DNA from 2 places in the Rhodococcus sp. NPDC056743 genome. Region 2 is predicted to be linked to the other one. Evidence: riboswitches for the same ligand, from Rfam matches in the RefSeq annotation. Region 2 holds a riboswitch; the other holds the start of a gene.

What was found. Region 2 has a riboswitch for S-adenosylmethionine ahead of ACFRFQ_RS15940 (bifunctional o-acetylhomoserine/o-acetylserine sulfhydrylase). Riboswitches for the same ligand answer to the same signal wherever they lie in the genome.
Region 1: another riboswitch for S-adenosylmethionine. It lies ahead of ACFRFQ_RS21835 (LLM class flavin-dependent oxidoreductase); the one in region 2 lies ahead of ACFRFQ_RS15940 (bifunctional o-acetylhomoserine/o-acetylserine sulfhydrylase).

The regions. Positions count from the first base shown of each region.
Region 1 covers NZ_JBHTZI010000009.1:222,837-230,786, forward strand. The annotation lists gene ACFRFQ_RS21815 (histidinol-phosphate transaminase) at 1-339, shown strand, start outside; gene hisB (imidazoleglycerol-phosphate dehydratase HisB) at 336-950, shown strand; gene ACFRFQ_RS21825 (hypothetical protein) at 947-1,096, shown strand; gene ACFRFQ_RS21830 (MFS transporter) at 1,096-2,268, shown strand; SAM riboswitch class IV at 2,433-2,546, shown strand; gene ACFRFQ_RS21835 (LLM class flavin-dependent oxidoreductase) at 2,634-3,863, shown strand; gene ACFRFQ_RS21840 (NtaA/DmoA family FMN-dependent monooxygenase) at 3,881-5,248, shown strand; gene ACFRFQ_RS21845 (LLM class flavin-dependent oxidoreductase) at 5,364-6,428, shown strand; gene hisH (imidazole glycerol phosphate synthase subunit HisH) at 6,438-7,073, shown strand; gene ACFRFQ_RS21855 (hypothetical protein) at 7,070-7,333, shown strand; gene priA (bifunctional 1-(5-phosphoribosyl)-5-((5-phosphoribosylamino)methylideneamino)imidazole-4-carboxamide isomerase/phosphoribosylanthranilate isomerase PriA) at 7,353-7,950, shown strand, end outside.
Region 2 covers NZ_JBHTZI010000006.1:311,743-319,692, reverse strand. The annotation lists gene ACFRFQ_RS15955 (DEAD/DEAH box helicase) at 1-1,435, opposite strand, end outside; gene ACFRFQ_RS15950 (hypothetical protein) at 1,460-1,759, shown strand; gene ACFRFQ_RS15945 (homoserine O-acetyltransferase) at 1,768-2,871, opposite strand; gene ACFRFQ_RS15940 (bifunctional o-acetylhomoserine/o-acetylserine sulfhydrylase) at 2,904-4,199, opposite strand; SAM riboswitch class IV at 4,343-4,487, opposite strand; gene ACFRFQ_RS15935 (NADP-dependent isocitrate dehydrogenase) at 4,794-6,017, shown strand; gene ACFRFQ_RS15930 (MFS transporter) at 6,218-7,357, shown strand; gene ACFRFQ_RS15925 (exodeoxyribonuclease III) at 7,383-7,950, shown strand, end outside.

The DNA.
Region 1 (7,950 bases), on a different contig from region 2:
GTCACCCAGGCTGCCGCGCGGGCAGCGCTGCGTCACGCCGACGAGACCCTCGCCAGCGTGCACGCACTGTCGGCTGAGCGTGATCGAGTGTCGAAGGCGCTGGCGGACTCCGGGTTCCGGGTGATTCCCAGTGACGCGAACTTCATCTTGTTCGGCCAGTTCGCCGACAGCGCCGCTGCTTGGCAGGCCTACCTCGATCGCGGCGTCCTCATCCGCGACATCGGAATCCCCGGATATCTGCGGGCCACTGTCGGACTCGAAGCCGAGAACGACGCGTTCATCAAAGCCAGTGACGAGATCGCCGGTACAGAACTCACCAACGCAGGAGAAACGGTATGAGCGATCGCATTGCGCGGATCGAACGAACGACGCGGGAATCCAGCATCGTCGTCGAATTGAACCTCGACGGGACCGGCATCGTGGACGTCTCCACCGGCGTCCCGTTCTTCGACCACATGCTCACGGCTCTGGGAACTCACGCCAGCTTCGACTTGAATGTTCAGGCCAAGGGTGACGTCGAGATCGACGCTCACCACACCGTCGAGGACACCGCCATCGTTCTCGGTCAAGCGTTGGGTCAGGCTTTGGGAGACAAGAAGGGCATTCGCCGTTTCGGCGATTCCTTCATCCCGATGGACGAAACCCTCGCGCACGCATCCGTCGACGTGTCCGGCCGGCCGTACTGCGTGCACACCGGGGAACCGGATTACATGGTGCATTCCGTCATCGGCGGGTACCCCGGAGTTCCGTACCACGCTGTGATCAATCGCCACGTCTTCGAGTCGATCGCGCTCAATGCGCGTATCGCGCTGCATGTTCGGGTTCTGTACGGACGCGATCAGCACCACATCACGGAGGCCGAGTACAAGGCTGTTGCTCGCGCTCTGCGTGAGGCAGTCGAGCCGGATCCGCGCGTGAGTGGCGTGCCGTCGACGAAGGGCACCCTGTGAGCGTCCTCTTTACCTATCTGCTGTTCATCGGTGCGGGAATCGCTGTGGGCGGAGCGTATTCGATGTTCAAGGTGAACAAATTGGCGTCGGGAATTCTTCTGGCACTGGCAATTCTGGCGGCGGTTGCGGGCGCGCTGCGCATCTGATGGTCGAACGCACATCATCCCCGGGGTTGCTCCGAACCCCGGGCATGATCAGTGTCCTGGTCATGGCGGCTGCCGCTTTTGGTGGCTGGTCCCTACTGCTTCCGGTTGTTCCGCTGGTGGTGGCCCAGTCCGGTGGTTCCGACGCGTTGGCCGGGGCCGTGACGGGCGTCTTCATGGCGACCACTGTGCTGACGCAGCTGCTGGTGCCGCGGTTATTGCGGACCCGTGGCTATCGCCCCGTGCTCGCTGCGGGGTGCGTGTTGCTCGGGCCGCCGTCGCTGGTGCTGCTGATTTCTTCCGATTCGATTGCGGCGTTGTCCGTGTCGGCGGTGCGCGGCATCGGATTCGGATTGCTCACGGTGGCAGGCGGCGCGCTGGTTGCGGAATTGGCGCCCCGGCGGATCCTGGGCCGAGCTACCGGCGCGCAGGGCATTGCGATTGCGGCCTCTCAAATGGCGGGTTTGCCACTGGGTTTGGCGATAGCGGCACGATGGTCGGCGACGCCGGTCTTCATCCTGGGTGCTGTGGTCCCGGCGCTCGCGGTGATTGCCGTAAGCCGGTTGCCGAAACTTCATGCTCAACCCACGGGCACGTCCGCGCGAGTGAGTGTGTTCACGGTTCTTGTTCCCGTGGTCGCGCTCGCGTGCGTGTCAGCGTCGTTCGGCGGCCTGTCCTCACTGTTGCCCATCGCAATCTCGGATCGCGCCGCGATTGCCGGCGTGGTGCTGGCGACGGCCAGTGCGTCCATGTTGGTGGGTCGATACTCGGCGGGATTGATCTCCGATCGGTTCGGTAGCGGCAAGATGCTCGCGCCGGCATTGGTGTCGGCAGCAGTCGGTCTCCTCCTGTTCGCCCAGAGTGTCGACAACGGAGCGACAGTGGTCTTGATCGGTGCTGCAGTGCTTTTCGGGTTCGGATTCGGTGCGGTACAGAATGAATCCCTGGTCATGGCTTTCTCGGCGGCAGGGCCGAAACGAATCGGATCGGCCAGCGCGATCTGGAACATTGCCTACGATGCCGGCACTGGAATAGGCGCGATTGCACTGGGATTTGTGGCCTCGGCAGCGGGATACACGTGGGTGTTTGTCGTCTCGGCAACTGCCGTCGCGTTGATCCCAGCCCTTGCTGCGGGCGGCAGAGTCATCGGGGCGCGGGTTTCCGGACGGGCGTAGCGTTACCGGCGACTCGTGTCGATCAGGGCGCGGGCGATTGTTTTCGAATCGTCGAGAATGAAACTGTTTTTCCTGTGATCGTCTGAGGTAGGGCGGCTTTCCGGAAGTACGTGGCGATCCGGTTGGATTGCCGGCCTGTCCGGACATTCGTAACCTCGACGACAGGTGCAGAGCTCCAGCAACAAGGACCGGCTAGCTGGACGGCAACCCTTCATGCCGATGGGGTGCCCCGGAATCACACCTGGCGGCACACGCGGTGTGTGTCGCAAGCGGCAGTCGTGGCACGAACCAGCAGCGAAGGTGCTGGTGATTTCGCGGCCGATACTGCGCGCTCCCGAGTAGTCCTCGAACAGGAGTTTCGCCTGATGACGTCAACCTCCCCTCTCCACCTAGCCGTCGCGCTGGACGGCGCCGGATGGCATCCCGCTGCGTGGCGAGAACCCCACTCGCGTCCGAGCGAGTTGTTCAGCGCGTCGTATTGGACATCCCTGGTGACCACCGCCGAGCGTGGGCTGCTCGATTTCGTGACCATCGAAGACAGCCTCTCCGTGCCGACTGCGCATCCCTTCGGGCCGGTTGACAACGCCGTCGACAAGGTTCGAGCCCGATTGGACGCGCACCTTGTGGCCGCGAGGCTGGCGCCGGTCACTCGCAACATCGGTTTGGTTCCGACCGTCACGACGACGCATACCGAACCGTTCCACGTCTCCAAAGCTGTTGCAACACTGGACTACACCTCACGTGGTCGAGCGGGATGGCAGGTGAAGGTCTCGGCGTCGGCACTCGAGTCCGGACAGTTCGGACGACGATCGATTCCGGAGCTCAGCGAGCAGGACCGGGAGTCGATCGTCGCGGGTGTGCTTCCGGATTTCGTGCGGGATCTGTTCGACGAATCGGCGGAGGCCGCTGATATCGTGCGGCGCCTCTGGGACAGCTGGGAGGACGGCGCCGAGATCCGTGACGTGGCGCAGCGGCGCTTCATCGATCGAGACAAGGTGCACACCATCGATTTCGAAGGTAAGTATCTGTCCGTTCGGGGACCGTCGATCACGCCGCGACCTCCGCAGGGGCAGCCTGTCGTCACCGCGTTGGCGCACCAGAGCGTTGCCTACGAATTGGCCGCTCGGGCAGCTGATCTGGTTTTCGTGACGCCAACAGGCACCGAGCAGGTCGCATTGATCATCGGTGAAGTGAACGCGGCGCAGGAACGTGTTGGGCGTCGGGGCGAGACGCTGCGTGTGTACGCAGACATCGTCGTCTTCCTCGACGCGGACGGCGAATCGGGGCAGGATCGCCTTGATCGTCTGGATGCATTGTCCGGCGACGAATACCGTTCCGATGCCTACATTTTTGCCGGATCGGTGTCGGCCTTGGCAGATCTCCTGATCGCGTGGCAGGAGAAGGGAATCGACGGGTTCCGTTTGCGTCCCGGGGTCGCGGTGGACGATCTCGACGAAATCTCGGGCCGGCTGGTCCCGGAGTTGCAGAACCGCGGCGTGTTCCGCACCGAGTATCCGCAGGAAAATCTTCGCGGCGTGCTCGGACTGCCCACTAATGTCCCCAACCGCTACGCCGCCGGTACTCCGGCTGCCTGAACCAGAGGAAACCGATCATGAGTTCTCAGCAGCGTAAGCAGGTCATTCTGGGTGCCTACCTGGGCGGAGTGAACCACCACACGGTGTGGTGGGATCCGCAGGCGGGCAGCCAGATCGAATTCGATTCGTTCGAACACACAGCACGGACGGCGGAGCGGGGCAAGTTCGACTTCTTCTTTCTCGCAGAAGGCCTCGCACTGCGCGAACGCGCCGGGCAGGTGTTCGATCAGGACATCATCGGTAGGCCCGATACGTTCACAGTGCTAGCGTCGTTGGCTGCGGTCACGGAGCATCTGGGCCTGGCGGGCACCATCAACGCCACGTTCAACGAACCGTACGAATTGGCTCGTCAATTCGCGACACTCGATCAGCTGTCCGGTGGCCGCGCGGCGTGGAATGTTGTCACGTCCTTCGACGCGTTCACGGGGCAGAACTTCCGCCGCGGCGGATACCTGGATCGTTCGCAGCGATACGAGCGTGCGGAAGAGACGCTCGCGCTCGTCCGCGAACTGTGGGATTCGTGGCACAGTGACGACATTGTCGCGGACAAGGACTCCGGCCGATTCCTCGCTCGACCCGATGCCGGTGAATTCGCCTTCCACGGATCACATTTCGATGTCAGTGGAACATTTACGGTGCCGCGGAGCCCCCAGGGCCGACCGGTCATCCTGCAGGCTGGTGTATCTCCACAGGGGCGCGATTTTGCTGCCGGCAACGCCGATGCGATCTTCTCGCCCTACGGCGATCTACCAGATGCCGTGGAGTTCTACCGCGACATCAAGACACGCGCCATCGCAGCGGGACGCGAGCCGGGTGACATCAAGATTCTGCCGTCTGCGAGTTTTGTCCTCGGGACGTCCGAGGCGGACGCGATCGAGAAGTATCGGGACATTCGCAACCAGCAGGTGACCGGCCAGACTGCGCTGGTTCTGCTCGAACAGATCTGGAACCGCGATCTCTCGGCCTATGACCCCGAAGGTCCGCTGCCCGACATCGCGCCGGATCCCGAAGCAGTTCCCATCATTCAAGGCAAAGCATTTATTCACCAGGACCGGTTCGCGACGGTAGAGCGGTTGCGCGCCGTCGCGGAGAGCAAGAAGCTGACCCTGCGTGAGGTTGTGATCGATCAGTTCGAACGCGGCCCGATCGTCGGGACAGCGCAGCAAGTGGCCGAGAAGATCGATTCGTTTGTCCAGAACGACGGTTCGGACGGCTTCATCATCGGATCGCACGTGGTGCCGACAGGTTTGGACGAGTTCGTGGACGAGGTAGTGCCACTCCTGCAAGATCGTGGTTCCCTGCGCGCCGATTACGAAGGAACGACATTGCGGGACAATCTCGGTCTTGCGATTCCGGCGGAACGAGAGAAGGCGTCTGCTCGCTGACATCGATGACCGCACCGGGCCCAGCCGAACAACGGCTGGGCCCGGTGCGCTGAATTATCGAGCGATGCGGAGCACCATTGTTTGATCACAGAGTCTTGTTGACTGAGGAGATTTCATGCCCACACGTTCGGTACCGCTGCAGAAGTTGGGCTTTCTGACGATCGGTCTCTTCGACGAGCATCGGCCCGAACTCGGTCACGAGTCGACTCTCGACATTATCGAGCTGGGGGAGAAGCTCGGATTCGACAGTGCGTGGCTGCGGCACCGGCACCTGCAGTTCGGAATCTCGTCGCCGATAGCGGTCATGGCTGCGGCATCGCAGCGCACTCGACGAATCTCGTTGGGGACAGCGGTCACGCCCCTGGGGTGGGAGAACCCACTGCGTCTCGCCGAGGATTTCGCAACCGTCGACATCCTCTCCGGTGGTCGCGTCAATCCCGGCGTGAGTGTCGGTCCACCGATGCAGTACGAACGGGTGAAGGCTGCGCTCTATCCGGATACGGCCGATGTCGAGGATTTCAGCTACGAACGTGTGCATCGGCTTCTTCGGGCCGTCGAAGGAAAACCGGTATCCGGGTGGAGCGGAACGGAGGGAATCGAGCAGTTCTCGGATCGGGTACAACCGCATTCGCCTGGTCTGCGAAGTCGAATGTGGTACGGCGGAGCGAGTTTACGGTCTGCCGAGTGGGCTGGAAAGACCGGACTGAATCTATTGGTGAGCAGTGTGGTGAGGGCTGAGGAATCGACGGATTTCGACGAGATTCAGTACTCGCACATTCAGCGGTTCCGTGAACATCATCCCGCCGGTGAGGCTGCTCGGGTGTCGCAAGGCCTCGTTGTCATCCCCACGGACACCGCGTCGAACGAGCAGATCCGCAAGTATCGTGACTATGCGGATAGCAGGCTCGCCCGCACGAGCGAACCTCAGGGACCGGCGCGCATGATGTTCGCCCCCGACCTCGTCGGAAGTTCGGACGAGATTGCCGACACGCTCTATGAAAATGCGGCGTTCCGTGCCGTCGACGAAGTAGCGTTTGCTCTGCCGTTCAGTTTCGATCATTCGGACTACGTGCAGATACTGACCGACATGGCGACCAAGCTGGGTCCAGCGCTGGGCTGGGAGCCGATCCCGGATTCGGGTGCAGGCGGCGAAGTAATCGGCGCCGACGTTGCCCGATAGAGTTGGGGCATGAGCGCTTCCACGATTGCCGTCCTCGACTACGGCTCCGGCAACCTGCATTCGGCCACCCGCGCATTGGCGCGCACCGGCGCACAGGTGGAGGTAACCAGCGATCCCAAGGTGGCGTTGGCCGCAGACGGCTTGGTCGTTCCCGGCGTCGGCGCATTCGCGGCGTGCATGGAGGGCCTGCGTGAGGTTCGGGGGGAGCGGATCATCGGTCAGCGCCTTGCCGGCGGCAGGCCGGTTCTGGGCATCTGCGTCGGCATGCAGATTCTGTTCGAGCGCGGCGTCGAATTCGGCGTCGAAGCCGAGGGCTGCGGTGAATGGCCCGGCACTGTCGAGCGGTTGAAGGCCGATGTTCTGCCGCACATGGGCTGGAACACCGTCGAAGCACCCGAGTCCAGCACCCTGTTCAAAGGTATCGACGCCGACACGCGCTTCTATTTCGTGCACTCGTACGGTGTGCAGAACTGGGAACTGCCGCCGTCCGAACACATCGCCGCACCCAAACTCACCTGGGCTGACCACGGCGGAAAGTTCCTCGCTGCCGTCGAGAACGGTGCGTTGTCCGCAACGCAGTTCCACCCTGAGAAGTCGGGCGACGCGGGTGCTGAACTGCTGAGCAACTGGGTGCAGAGTTTGTGACCCCACCTTCGGGTAAATACAGCGGAGACAACTTTTCGTTGGCTCGTCTGGCGCTGTTCTCGCTCGGCGCCGCCGTGGCTGTTCTCGCCATCACGACGGCGGTCGTGGTTCTGGCAGATCCGACGCCTGTCGTGGGACTCGTCATCGGCCTCGTCGGGGTTGCCGCGGCTATCGCGGCGATGGGCGTCGTATCCAAGCGGATGACCCGAAAAGCCTTCGGTGACGGTGATCAAGACCCGACACACGGTTCCGGGTCCTGACCGACTAGGGTTATCGCACGTGAGCCTGGTCCTTTTGCCTGCTGTGGATGTTGTCAACGGTGAAGCTGTTCGCCTCGTGCAAGGAGAGGCGGGAAGCGAGACCGGTTACGGGTCGCCCCGCGACGCCGCCCTTGCGTGGCAGAACGACGGCGCCGAATGGGTACATCTTGTCGACCTCGATGCTGCCTTCGGCCGCGGATCCAACAGCGAACTGCTGGCAGGCGTCATCGGCGACCTGACGGTCAAGGTCGAGTTGTCCGGTGGAATCCGTGACGACGACTCCCTCGAAGCCGCACTGGCCACCGGCTGTGCCCGCGTCAACCTCGGCACCGCCGCCATCGAAGATCCCGAGTGGTGCGCGCGTGCATTGGCCAAGTACGGCGACAAAATTGCCGTGGGCCTCGACGTGCGTCTGGTCGACGGCCAGTACCGCACCCGCGGTCGCGGCTGGGTCACCGACGGCGGCGACCTCTGGGAAACCCTCGCTCGCCTGGACCGTGACGGCTGCACGCGTTACGTCGTCACCGACGTATCGAAGGACGGCACCCTCACCGGTCCCAATCTCGAACTTCTGAGCCAGGTGTGCGCTGTCACCGACGCCCATGTTGTTGCGTCCG
Region 2 (7,950 bases):
ACGGAACGTCTGCGATGCCCAGCTCGGCCGTGAGGTGCTTCGACAGCAGTTCGCCCATCGTTCGGTACTGCGTGAACACCAGGGCCCGATCACCGTCGTCGACTATCTCGGCGAGCATTTCGGTTGCGCGATCGAACTTTCCGGAACGGCCACGCAGATCCTCGCTGTCGCCGGTGACTTGAGCGGGATGATTGCATACCTGTTTGAGAGTGGTGAGGAGTGCAAGGACGTTGCCGCGTCGGGCAATGCCGGTGCCCAATCCGGTATCGAACGCGTCGGAGACCGCTGCCCGGTAGATACGCGCCTGCTCCGACGTGAGTGTGCACTCGACGGTGGAGAACTGTTTCGGCGGAAGATCCTTGGCAACAGTATCTTTGGTGCGGCGCAGGACGTAGGGGTCGATGATCGTTGCCAACCTCGTTGCCGCGGACGCCGAGCGGCCGGATTCGATCGGGACGGCAAAACGCTGCCGGAAGCGTGCCCGCGTTCCCAATACCGCGGGATTGGCGACGTGAAACAAACTCCACAACTCTTCGAGGCGGTTCTCGACCGGTGTGCCGGTCATCGCAACCTTGACGGTGGCATTGAGCCGCATGGCTGCCTTGGCAGCCAGCGAAGACGGATTCTTGATCTGCTGCGCCTCGTCGAAGACAGCCGACGCCCACGGCACGCTCTCCAATTCGTCTGTATCCGAGCGTAAGACGCTGTAGCTGGTGAGCACCACGGTGCCTGCCGCCGGTTCGGCAAGAAGAGCGCGGCCGGACCCATGGTGCACGTGCAGGTTCAGGTGTGGCGCGAACCGGCAGATTTCGCGCCGCCAGTTTCCGATAACGGACGTCGGGCACACGACAAGATGAGGACCGTCGTCGGCTCTGATTGCGATCATCGAAATGGCTTGCAGTGTCTTACCCAGACCCATCTCGTCGGCAAGGATGCCGCCACCGGTATCGGCCAGCGACGTCAACCATTCCACGCCTTGAATCTGGTACGGGCGCAAAGTCGCCTGAACCTGCGCACGATCGAGTGTGTCCACCAAAGTCTGCGCGTGGGTGAAGCGCTGTACCGACGCGGCGGCACTTCGGATGACCGTGTCGTCGCGGTAGAGAGCGGCGTGTCCGGCAGGTGGCATGGCGCCGGGTTCGCTGTTCTCGATCACTCGCTTCCAGGCGCGCACCGATTCTCCGATGCCGGGTTGATCTGCGTTCACAGCCTGCAATGCCGTTACCGCTTCGGTGAATTCGACGATTTGAATGTCGATGTCTACGGGCGTGATGACGCCGTCGACCGGTACTGCCATTCGGGCGACGGCGGCACTGCCGATCGGGAGCCCCAACTCCGCGAGATGCCCGGCCGTATCCGGCACACCCCAGAACCCGAACGCCATATTTTCGGGAAGGTAGGTCGCCTGCAGTCGATCCGGGCACGGTTGAGTCACGAGCGTCGATGGTAGCCGTGATCGGTGACTGAGGGCCACGCTCTGTCGGAGAACCGAACATTTCATACATCGGCCGTGATAGTCACCGCGCCGGTCGGTGTTCCCGTTGCACATGCTGGTGCCGTCACCATGTGGGGCGGGGCCGACGACAATCAGCGCGACGGCGTCCCGGTTCGGGGGATCTACTCCGCACTTGCTGCCGGTGATCATCATTCGGTGGCGTTGTCTGCCGACGGAACGATCACTGCGTGGGGCAACAACGAGAACGGGCAACTAGGCGGTGTCCCGACCGTCGACCGGATCACTGGGAAGCGTGACCGGTAGCTGAGTGCTCAACGAGCCGTGCGGGCCAACTCCATTGTCCGGCGCAGCAATTTTGCCACGGCGTCGGCTTCGGTGAGGAAACCGTCGTGCCCGTCCTTGGAATTCAGGATTTCGAGGCCGGCGCACGTCGGGATTCCGGCCGCGATCTCTTCCTGCAGACGTAGCGGGTAAAGACGATCGGAATCGACTCCGCCGACGACTACCGGGACCGTGATCGACGCCAATGCCGCTGCGACTCCACCGCGTCCGCGGCCGATGTCATGACGGTTCATGGCCTCGGTCAACAACACGTAGGTGCTGGGATCGAAACGCGACACGAGTTTGTCGGCCTGATGTTCGAGGTAGCTCTGAACCGCGTATCGTCCACCGTTCCAGGGGTTTTCATGCCCCTGGGCGGTGTTCTCGAAACGGGTGTCGAGTTCCGTTTCGGCGCGGTAGGTGAGGTGCGCGATGCGCCTGGCGATCCCGAGTCCGGCGCGGGGAGTGCGTCCGGTCCCGTGATAATTGCCGCCCTGCCAATCGGGGTCGGACATGATGGCGGCGATTTGTGTTGTCTGTGTACCGATTTGATCGGCGGTGGCGCGTGAACCTGTGGCCAAGACCAGTGCGGAGTTCAGATTCTCCGGATACGACACAGCCCATTCGAGGGTCCGCATGCCGCCCATGGAGCCGCCGACCACTGAAGCAAGCCGATCGATACCAAGCAGGTCGATCAGCTTCTTTTCGGCTGCGACCTGATCGCGAATGGAGATGCCCGGAAACCGGCTACCCCACGGCTTGCCGTCCTCGGCAAGCGAACTCGGACCGGTGGTACCACGACAACCGCCCAGAACATTGGTTGCAATGACGCACCATTCGCCGGTGTCGACAGGTTCGCCGGGGCCCACCATCCCGTTCCACCAACCGGGGGAGGGCTGGGTGTCTGATGCCGGGCCGGTGACGTGTGAGTCTCCGGTCAGTGCATGCTCCACCAGAACGACGTTGTCGCGGTTCGGAGACAGCTCGCCCCACCGTTGAACCGCAAGCGATACCGACGGCAGCACTGCGCCGTTCTCGAGCTGGAGTGAGCCGATGTCGACGGTTCCGACCCGGCCGTCCGGCGGCGGCAGGATATCGGCGACCTTTGTCTGGGCTTCGTTGACGGTCAAGATGCCGCCGCCGCGGTGAGGCCGGTTTCGAGGTCGGCGAGGATATCGGTGATGCCTTCGATTCCGACGGCGAGGCGGACGAGTCCGGGCGTGACTCCGGCCGCGAGCTGTTCCGCGGGAGTGAGTTGGGCGTGGGTGGTGGAGGCGGGGTGGATGACGAGGGAGCGGACGTCACCGATGTTGGCGACGTGGCTGTGCAGGGTAAGGGCGTTGACGAACTTCTTGCCTGCGTCGACACCGCCGGGCAGCTCGAAGGTGACGATGGCGCCGGTTCCCTTGGGGGTCAGTTGCTTTCCGCGTTCGTACCACGGTGAGGAGGGGAGTCCCGCGTAGGAGACGGAGGCCACGGCGGGATGGCCTTCGAGGAATTCGGCCACCTGCTTGGCGTTGGCGACGTGGCGTTCGATGCGCAGGCTCAAGGTTTCGATGCCTTGGGCGATGAGGAACGCGTTGAACGGCGCGACGGCGGAGCCGAGGTCGCGCAGGAGCTGTACGCGGGCTTTGAGTGCGTAGGCGGGCGCGCCGAGGTCGGCGAAGGTGACGCCGTTGTAGCTCGGGTCGGGGGTGGTGAAGTTGGTGTGGCGTCCCTGGGTCCAGTCGAAGCTTCCGCCGTCGACGATGACGCCGGCGATAGCGGTGCCGTGCCCGCCGAGGTATTTGGTGGCGGAGTGCAGGACGATATCTGCGCCGTGTTCGAGAGGGCGGAGCAGGTAGGGGGTGGCGACGGTGTTGTCGACGATCAGCGGTATTCCGTTCTCGTGGGCGAGGGCGCTGATGCCGGGGATGTCGAGGATGTGGTTCTTGGGGTTGGCGATGGTCTCGCCGAAGAAGGCTTTGGTGTTGGGGCGGACGGCAGCTGCCCACTGGTCGAGGTTGTCCGGATCCTCGACGAAGGTGGTTTCGATGCCGAGCTTGCGAAGCGTGTAATGCAGGAGGTTGTAGGTGCCGCCGTAGAGGTAGGGCGAGGCGACGATGTGGTCTCCGGCTTCGGCGAGGTTCAGGATCGCGAGGGTCTCGGCGGCCTGACCCGACGACAGCAGGAGTGCAGCGACTCCACCTTCGAGTGCAGCGATGCGCTGCTCGACGGCATCCTGCGTCGGATTCATGATGCGCGTGTAGATGTTGCCCGGCTCGGCCAGGCCGAACAGCGCGGCAGCGTGATCGGTGTTGTCGAAGACGTAGCTGGTTGTCTGGTAGATCGGCAGAGCGCGTGCGTTGGTCGCGGTGTCTGCGGTTTGTCCGGCGTGGACCTGCTTGGTCTCGAAGGACCAGTTAGCTGAGATGTCGGTCATGATTTGTGTACTCCAGTGGTCTGACGGATAGCTGTCGGACGGGGGCGAATGATCGCCGCCCCGTGCTGGGGTCTATCTACAAGTGCGACACATACTGAAAAACCTCCGTGGGGCTCGGCCCGGTCTGGGGTCCGTCCCTGTCGGACCCGCGCTTGTCGCCTGGAAATCCGGTGAAGCTGCAACTGCGCAGTTTCACCTCGAGGCGACCTGGTCATCACCCGGGGCACCCCACCGCGGTTGGAGGGTTGCCGTCCAGCGAGCCGGGGCTTGACGCTGGTACTCATGACCGAGCTGAATTCTACCGGGAGTGAAGCCGACGCATGACGCGGGTCGAAGTGTGCGGTGTCACCAGTCGCCATTCGACGCGAGCGCGCCCACTAGCAGGCAAAAGTTACCGGCCGGTAGTGACTTGGAGGAGGGGCTGCCGGTTGCGGTCCCGAGGGTTAGCAGTACGCTTGTCTTGTTTGGGACTCATCTCCCGGGATCAGTCCACACAGTCTAGGTTTGATAATCGAACCGTTCGCGGACCCACTCACAAAGTGTGACCGCAACCGTGTAACCAGGGGAAACTTCCTAGGAGGACGCGAAGCACCCATGTCCAAAATAAAGGTTGAGGGCACCGTCGTCGAACTCGACGGCGACGAGATGACACGCATTATCTGGCAGTTCATCAAAGACAAGTTGATCCACCCGTACCTCGATGTGAACCTCGAGTACTACGACCTCGGTATCGAGTACCGCGACGAGACGGATGACCAGGTCACCATCGACGCCGCACACGCGATCCAGAAGCACGGCGTGGGCGTCAAGTGCGCCACCATCACGCCGGATGAGGCTCGTGTCGAGGAATTCGGTCTCAAGAAGATGTGGCGTTCCCCCAACGGAACGATCCGCAACATTCTCGGCGGCACGATCTTCCGTGCACCGATCATCATCTCGAACGTTCCGCGACTCGTCCCGGGCTGGACCAAGCCGATCATCATCGGCCGTCACGCATTCGGTGACCAGTACCGCGCCACAGACTTCAAGGTCCCCGGCCCCGGCAAGGTGATGATCACCTACACGCCTGAGGACGGAAGCGCACCGATCGAGCACGAACTGGTCAACTTCCCCGAGAACGGCGGCATCGTCCAGGGGCAGTACAACTTCAACGATTCCATTCGTGACTTCGCTCGCGCGTCGCTCACCTATGGTCTGCAGCAGAACTACCCGGTGTACCTGTCCACCAAGAACACCATTCTCAAGGCGTACGACGGTGCCTTCAAGGACATCTTCCAGCACGTCTACGAGACCGAGTTCAAGGCTGAGTTCGATGCCGCAGGTCTGACCTACGAGCACCGCCTCATCGACGACATGGTCGCTTCCGCACTCAAGTGGGAGGGCGGCTACGTCTGGGCATGCAAGAACTACGACGGCGACGTCCAGTCCGACACCGTGGCTCAGGGCTTCGGCTCGCTCGGCCTCATGACGTCGGTTCTGCTGACACCGGACGGAAAGACCTGTGAGGCAGAGGCTGCTCACGGCACCGTCACGCGTCACTACCGTCAGCACCAGCAGGGCAAGCCCACCTCGACCAACCCGATCGCGTCCATCTTCGCGTGGACCCGTGGGCTCGAGCACCGTGGCAAGCTCGACGGCACCCCTGAGGTCATCGGCTTCGCGCAGCAGCTCGAAGACGTTGTCATCAAGACCGTCGAAAGCGGCCAGATGACCAAGGACCTCTCGATGCTGGTCGGCGGCGACCAGGGTTACCTGACCACCGAAGAATTCCTCGGTGCGCTCGATGTGAACCTGCAGAAGGCCATGGCCGCGAAGTAGTTTCACAGCTTCACTTTTCACATGGGACGCCCGGGCACTCCGGGCGTCCCATGTGTGTCCGTGGTCTCACGTGAGCGAACTCACCGGCTCTCACTTGGAAGTTCAACCAAGTCTGCGACAACAATTGACCAGTGACGTCGTCAACCCTTTCCCACCTCGATGCCCCGACATCCAGGGCCCGTTCTACCAGGGGTCCGGCGATGCTCGCGTTGGCGCTCGGCGGGTTCGGTATCGGCACCACCGAGTTCGTGGCGATGGGTCTCCTACCGGAGATGGCAACCGGGTTGGGTGTGTCCGAGCCCACCGCCGGTCACGTCATCTCCGCGTATGCGCTCGGCGTTGTCGTGGGTGCGCCGCTCATCGCGGCCCTGACTGCTCGGATCCCGCGCCGCACACTCTTGATCGCTCTCATGATTGCGTTCACCGTGGGCAATGCCGCGTCGGTGTTCGCGCCGTCGTACACGACGCTGATGCTCGCCCGATTCGTCGCGGGGTTGCCGCACGGTGCGTACTTCGGTGTTGCCGCCCTGGTTGCGGCGCACCTGGCCGAACCGGGTAAGCGTGCCAAAGCTGTTGCCATGGTGATGATGGGTCTCTCCGTCGCCAATGTCGTCGGTGTGCCGGCGGCCGCGTGGCTCGGGCAAACCGTGGGCTGGCGCAGTGCCTTCGCGCTGGTCGCGGTGATCGGTGTCGCAACTGTGGTGTCGCTGCTTGTCTGGATCCCGCGCCTCGACGCTATGCCGATCACCAACCCGATCACCGAACTCAAGGCATTGGGCCGCATCCAGGTGTGGATGACCCTGATAGTGGGCATGGTCGGATTCGGTGGCATGTTTGCCGTTTACACCTACATCAGCACGACGCTCACGGACGTGTCCGGCTTGGGTGCGTCGTTTGTTCCGTTGGCGCTCATGCTCTACGGCCTCGGCATGGTGGCCGGCAACTTCGTCGGTGGCTTTCTCGCGGATCGGGCGCTCATGAAGGGCCTGTTCGCGTCGATGGCGTCGCTTGCGATCATCCTTGCGGTCTTTGTGCTCGCCGTTCGTAACCCGTACACGGCGTTGCTCTTCGTCTTCCTCATCGGTTTGGCCGGCGCGTCCATGGTTCCGGGGCTTCAGACCCGGTTGATGGACGTGGCCGAGGACGCCCAGACCCTCGCCGCGTCGCTCAATCACGCCGCCCTCAACATCGCGAATGCGTTCGGAGCCTGGATCGGTGGAGTGGTGATCGCCGCAGGCTTCGGTTACACCGCGCCCGCTGCGGTCGGCTCACTCCTTGCCGTCGCCGGCCTCGGCGTCCTGGTGGTTGCAGTGATCCTGCAGCGTAGAGCCGCGAACTGAGAACACGTCGGCACCATCGGCTACGGTGCTTGCCGTGCCACAAACAGCTGACTCTCATATTCTCGCGCCTCACACGATCACGTCGGTGAACGTCAACGGCATTCGAGCCGCAGCCCGCAAGGGCATGACCGAATGGCTCGAGAAGACCGACGCGGATTTCATCTGTCTGCAGGAAACCCGAGCATCCGACAAGCAGTTGCACGAGACTCTCGAACCTGCGCTGTCGAACGGTTGGTTCCTCGTTTCGGCTGAGCCGTCGGCCAAGGGACGCAACGGCGTCGCCGTCCTGTCCCGCGTCGAAGCCGACGCCGTTCGCATCGGTTTCGGTGACGAAGAATTTCAGGACGCGGGACGCTACATCGAAGCGGATTTTGCCGACCTCACGGTGGCAAGTCTCTACCTGCCGACGGGGGAGGCACTGACCCCGAAGCAAGAAGCGAAAGAACGGTTCATGAGTTCATTCGCAGCTCATCTCGCGGTCACCGCCGCTGCTGCCGAGTCGGCCGGGCGCCACGTGGTGGTCAGTGGTGACTGGAACATCGCCCACAACGAAGCAGACTTGAAGAACTGGAAGGGCAACAAGAAGTCTTCCG